Linked DNA regions of Kordia sp. SMS9. The protein of the gene in region 2 interacts with the protein of the main gene of each other region in a pairwise test. Links are inferred from orthologs where the notes say so. Each region holds a gene or a part of one and is shown on either strand. Other genes may lie near its edges.

Region 1 (3,041 bases), 840 kb from region 2 along the record:
CGCTCGTAAAAGCGTCTATTTCAGTTTTTTACTATATGTAATACCAAATGTGTCTAAATAATTTCAGCGGAAAGTCCAGCTTCAAGCAATTTGCTACATCTTGGTTTTAAATCTTCATATTCTCCAGTTTTCACGGTACATTTTCCTTTGTAATGTACAATTATAGAACATTGTTCTGCTTGTTCAGCAGTATGATCACAAGCATAGATTAGTGTTTCAATGACGTGATCAAATGTATTTACATCGTCGTTATATAATACAATTTCGTTGTTCTTTTGTACATCTTCTAAGGTTAAATATTCTTCCTTAATTTTTTCTTGTGTACTCATATTCAATATTTTACTACAAATTTACAAATTTTAACGAAACCCAATTATTTTTTTCGAGTTTGTCTGCAAATTTTAACTTGTTTTTTACACATTCCTCTGTAATAATCGGAATATCTTCCGTGTAAAACCCACTTAGAAATAAAATTCCGTTCGCATGTAAACATGCCGCATATTGATGAATATCGCTCAATAAAATGTTTCTGTTGATATTTGCAATGATAATATCATAGGTTTTATCTTTTAGCAAAGACACATCGCCTTCATACACAGAAATATGTTGACAGTTATTGCGTTCTACATTTTCTAGTGAGTTTAGATAACACCAGTTATCAATATCAATTGCGTCTATTGGTTTTGCGCCTTTCATTTCAGCCAAAATTGCCAAAACTCCGGTTCCGCATCCCATATCTAACACTTTTTTATCGGTAACATCGGTATTGAGAATGTGCTGCAACATCATGTGTGTGGTTTCGTGATGACCTGTTCCAAAGCTCATTTTTGGTTCAATGATGATATCGTATTCCACCGCTGGTTTTTCGTGAAAAGGCGCTCTTACTACACATTTTTCGTCTACTTCAATCGGCTCAAAATTCTTTTCCCATTCTTCATTCCAGTTGACTTGCGCTATTTCTTCTTTTTGATAACTGATCTTAAATTCAGCATTGTTCAGAATTTGAATGTTTTCTAAAATAGCTTCATGCCAATCGCCTTTTTGAATGTACGCATTGACACCTTCTTCATTTTCTACAAAGCTTTCAAAACCTGCAAAACCCAACTCTGCAATGAGTATTTCTGTGGCAGGTTGCAATGGTGAAATTTTAAAGGTATATCCTATGTAGGTTGTAGACATGATTAGAATGCGTTTATGATCGCTGTAAAGTCAGCAGCTTTTAAGGCCGCTCCACCAATTAATCCGCCATCTACATCTTCTTTTGCAAAAATTTCAGTCGCATTTGCTGGTTTTACACTTCCTCCATATAAAATAGACAATTCAGTTGCGGTATCGCTTCCAAATTTTTCTGAGATTGTTTTACGAATAAACGCATGCATTTCCTGTGCTTGTTTTGGCGAAGCTGTTTCTCCGGTTCCTATTGCCCACACTGGTTCGTATGCCAAAATGATGTTTTTCCAATCGGCAACAGCTAAGTGAAATAATGCATTTTTTAATTGACTTTCTACCACGTTGAAATGGTTTTCAGACTTGCGGTCTTCCAATTCTTCTCCAAAACAGAATACAATTTGCAAGTCATTTGCGAGTGCAGCGTCTACTTTTTTGGCTAATAATTCGTCCGTTTCTCCAAAATACGCTCTGCGCTCGCTATGTCCAAGAATTACGGTATGTACACCCACACTTTTTAGCATATTTGCAGATATTTCTCCTGTATAGGCACCTTTTGCTTCTTGATGCATGTTTTGAGCAATCACCTCAATGTTGTGTCCTTTTAACATATTGAATGCTTGAAAAAGATTCACAAACGTTGGTGCTACCATAACATTTACGTCTGTTTCCGGCACGTGTGCAATTAAATCATTTAATAAAGCTTCCGTTTCCGAAAGGTCATTGTTCATTTTCCAGTTCCCTGCTACTATTTTACGTCTCATTATATTGTTTTTTTAGTATCTTTTTATGTTTATTGTAATGCTTTTAGCAATACTTTATCATCTGTTTTGATGGCTTCAAAAAGTTTGATGCTTCCGTTAGGATTGACAATCATGTATCTTGGAATCCAATTGAGTCCGATCGCTTTTCCAAAGCTACCTTTCATTCCAGATTTCACATAATAGTGTGTTCCTGTAAGATCATACTTTTTCATGCTCGCTTTCCATTGCGCTTTATTTCGGTCCAAAGATAAAAATAGGTATGTTAACTGCGGATTATTTTTTTGAATTTCTTTTACGTCAGGAATTCCCACCAAACAATCGCGACACCACGAAGCCCATATATCTACAAAGATAGTTTTTCCTTGGTGTTTTTTTAGAATGTTTTCAAAAGTATGCGTTTCTCCGTTTACAGAAAGCATCATTTCTTGCAATGCTTCTGGTGGAAATTCTTTTAGGATTTGTTTTTGACAACTTACTCCCAAAAACGCTATCAAACATACATAAAGAATGTATTTCATGCTATTTTTGAATGATGATTTGTGTTTTTTTGGTAATGTACGGATAGAGTTCATTCACATCTTTATTTTTCATGGAAATGCAGCCTAGTGTCCAGTTTTGCTTTTCATCAATGACATGATCCATTCCGTTTGGAACACCGTGAATTCCGACTTCGCCACCAATGGTTTCGCTTTCTTTGATGATACCAGCGGCTTTTCGAGCGTTGAATTTTTTCCATGAATTTGCATTCGGATAATCTATCCAAATAAATTTTGACCAACTTTTATGCGGATATTTATCACGCATCCCAAATGTACCTTCTGGCGTTCGCTTGTCGCCTTCTTTTTCTTTGTCATCAACAGGATTTCCTCCAAAAACAACCGCGTATTGTTTGACTAGTGTATCTGCTGTAAATACCGAAAGTGTGTAGTCGCTTTTGTCTATGAGAATACGAACAGAAGTTCCTTTAGGCAATAATTGATTCAGTGAAGTTTGCGTCGAGTTCGTATTTTGATCCGTTGTTTTGTTTTTACACGCTGACAACCAAAATGATAACACAAAACAGATACAGTACATGCGAGAAACTTTCATACTACTATTCTATTATAAATT
Region 2 (3,025 bases):
GCTGCTCCTAAGGCTTCTACGATTTTTTGACGTGTATCCCAATATACATCCCAATAGTTATTACAATCAACATACGGCATGGCTAACAATTCAACACCATTGGTTCCTAAATTATTCACAGCAACTCTCGGAGCTGGCTCAGCCAATACATTTTTATCATTTTTTAAAACTTCTGCAACAATGTCTCTTGCTTTTTGAATATCTGTTCCATATTGAATCCCAAAAGGCATGTCGATACGAAGATTTCCTATTTTCGTAAGATTTGTAATTTTATTTGCGGTAATTGCGCCGTTAGGTACAATCACGGTTTCGTTTTGAAATGTTTCTATTACTGTCACAAACACTGAAATTTCTTTTACAAAACCAAAAGCATCATTTGTTTTGATCAAATCGCCCACTTTAAAAGGCCTGAAGATCAATAGCATTACACCAGAAGCTAAATGACCAAGAGAACCATTGAAAGCGGCACCAATAGCAATACCAATCCCAGCAATCAATGCTGCAAAAGAAGCGGTTGGAATTCCAACAATCCCAGCAATGGAAATTAGTAAAACGAGTTTAAGAATAAATCCAATCACCGTCAGTAAAAATGGGCGCAAAGTTTCATCCACATGGCGCGTTTCAAAAGCTTTTCCAATAGCTTTCATAATCATTCGGATGATCCAAAAGCCAATAATTAAAGCTGCTAATGCACCAATTAGTTTCAATCCCCAATCGCCAATTCCTTCGGCAATAGTGTCATAAAATGTACTTAACGATTCTGAAATAGTTCCCATAATTCTTTATTTTTAAGGTTATTTCCTCAAAAATAAATACTACTGCAGTGGATTAATTCTTACAAAAAAATAAATGTTGAACAATCGTTGTAGGAATACAAAAAATCGACCAATGGATTATTTTTGGTACTTTGCCGCTGTCAATTCCGCAATTTTAACAATCACTTCAATCGCACTTTGAATACTTTCTACAGGAACATACTCATAACGTCCATGAAAATTATGTCCGCCCGCAAAAATGTTTGGACACGGCAAGCCCATAAATGACAATTGCGAACCATCAGTTCCACCGCGAATAGGCTTAATAATTGGCGTAATGTCTAACGCTTTCATGGCTTCTTCGGCAATTTCTACAATATGAAACACAGGTTCAACCTTTTCTTTCATGTTGTAATACTGATCTTTGATCGTCAATTGTACAGGATCATACGTGTAGCGACTGTTAATATCAGCCGCAATTTTCTCTAACAACTCTTTACGCGCTTGAAACTTATTTTTGTCGTGATCACGAATAATGTATGCCAAAGACGATTCTTCTACGCTTCCTGTCACCGTATGTAAATGGTAAAAGCCTTCACGATCGGTGGTTTCTTGCGGAACATCATGTGATGGCAATGAATTTATGATTTCGTTCGCAATCAAAATGGAATTGATCATTTTATTTTTTGCATAGCCAGGATGTACAATTTTTCCTTTAATTTCAATTGTAGCACTTGCAGCGTTGAAATTTTCGTATTCCAACTCACCAATTTGGCTTCCATCCATCGTATATGCCCAATCCGCACCAAACTTTTCCACATCAAACTTGTGTGCACCACGACCAATTTCTTCATCTGGTGTAAAGCCGATACGAATTTTTCCATGTTTTATTTCTGGATGATTGATCAAATATTCCATTGCAGACACAATTTCGCAAATCCCTGCTTTGTCATCGGCACCCAACAATGTAGTTCCGTCCGTAGTAATTAAGGTTTTTCCTTTGTAAAATAACAAGTCGTCAAAATAATCTGGCGAAAGCACAATATTTTCTGCGGCATTTAGCACAATATCTTTTCCGTCATAATTGTGTATAATCTGAGGATTTACATTGGCGCCTGTAAAATCTGGAGACGTATCAAAATGCGACACAAATCCGATCGTTGGCACGTCATGATCTACATTGCTTGGCAACGTTGCCATAATATATGCGTTGTTGTCTATTGTAACATCAGACAACCCAATTCGTTTCAATTCATCTACCAATAGATTGGCTAAATTCCATTGTTTTTCAGTACTTGGTGTCGTGTCAGAAGTTGGATCAGATTCGGTATCAATCGTAACATAACTGATAAATCTGTCTATAATATGTTGCATGTGAAGTCTTTTTTTCAAAAATAGTAGATTCTGAAAAAAAATAACGCACAATTCAAAAGCTTTTTCAAAAAAAAATGCTCCTTAAAGAAGAAGCATTTTGTTGACTAAGTTATTTTTTAATTTTGACTTGTACACGTTGGGTTTTCAGATTCCCTGACAAAACAGTCAATAGAAGTACAATCTTCTGAAAGGCATTCAATTGCGCGACAACTATTCCAAAGTCCTGTAAGTATACTACTTCCACCGTGAAGTCCTTGACCTTGGATTTTAGAGATTGATCTTTTGTTTAGTGATAACGATGTTAAATTCTTTTTTTTCATGATATTTTTTTTTGATTTATTATTTATAAAATTAAAAGACAACAGTTTGAAAAGAAAACTTTAGATCTCTGGTTTTATGAATTGTAAGTATAAAAATAAGTTGATTATTTATGTAGAATGAAAGTACCGCCACTTTTCAAAACAGATGTTAGAGCTGCTTTTACGAAAGTTAAAAAAAGTGAAACTTCATACATAAAATAACAGACAAAAAGATTTCACTTCTAAAATTTAAACTATTTTTGCACAAACAAAACAGCATGTACCAATTTCTTGTAAAACCTATCCTTTTTCGCTTCGATCCAGAAAAAGTGCATCATTTTACCTTTTCATTGATTAGAACACTTTGCAAAATTCCTTTTGTTTCTAGCATTTTTAGAAGAATGTATGTAGTGAATGACAAACGTTTGGAACGTACGGTTTTTGGCTTAACGTTTAAAAATCCTGTCGGTTTGGCTGCGGGTTTTGACAAAGATGCAAAACTCTACAACGAACTTTCCAATTTCGGATTTGGCTTTATAGAAATAGGAACCTTAACACCGAAACCACAAGTAGGAAATCCTAAGAAACGTCTCTTTC

The links. Proteins that work in one complex are often made in the same cells at the same time.
Region 1: the proteins of pepT (region 2) and tpiA interact in binary tests that used the Escherichia coli proteins (3 or more experiments, as listed by UniProt). The link is inferred for Kordia sp. SMS9 from one-to-one orthologs.

Annotation. Positions count from the first base shown.
Region 1 is NZ_CP031153.1:5,226,108-5,229,148, forward strand. The notes cover bases 57-3,018. They hold tpiA (triose-phosphate isomerase), read right to left. Parts: upstream 1,932-3,018; coding sequence 1,182-1,931; downstream 57-1,181. Other genes in these bases: KORDIASMS9_RS22030 (ATP-dependent Clp protease adaptor ClpS), read right to left, coding at 57-329; prmA (50S ribosomal protein L11 methyltransferase), read right to left, coding at 343-1,179; KORDIASMS9_RS22045 (TlpA disulfide reductase family protein), read right to left, coding at 1,961-2,449; KORDIASMS9_RS22050 (murein L,D-transpeptidase family protein), read right to left, coding at 2,451-3,018. Also shown: more of KORDIASMS9_RS22030, read right to left, coding at 54-56; more of KORDIASMS9_RS22050, read right to left, coding at 3,019-3,020; KORDIASMS9_RS22055 (hypothetical protein), read right to left, coding at 3,025-3,041. UniProt on the Escherichia coli protein: Involved in the gluconeogenesis. Catalyzes stereospecifically the conversion of dihydroxyacetone phosphate (DHAP) to D-glyceraldehyde-3-phosphate (G3P).
Region 2 is NZ_CP031153.1:4,384,245-4,387,269, reverse strand. What follows is about bases 12-2,957. They hold pepT (peptidase T), read right to left. Parts: upstream 2,130-2,957; coding sequence 894-2,129; downstream 12-893. Other genes in these bases: KORDIASMS9_RS18535 (quinone-dependent dihydroorotate dehydrogenase), read left to right, coding at 2,707-2,957; KORDIASMS9_RS23450 (hypothetical protein), read right to left, coding at 2,246-2,449; KORDIASMS9_RS18545 (mechanosensitive ion channel family protein), read right to left, coding at 12-776. Outside these bases: more of KORDIASMS9_RS18545, read right to left, coding at 1-11; more of KORDIASMS9_RS18535, read left to right, coding at 2,958-3,025. UniProt on the Escherichia coli protein: Cleaves the N-terminal amino acid of tripeptides.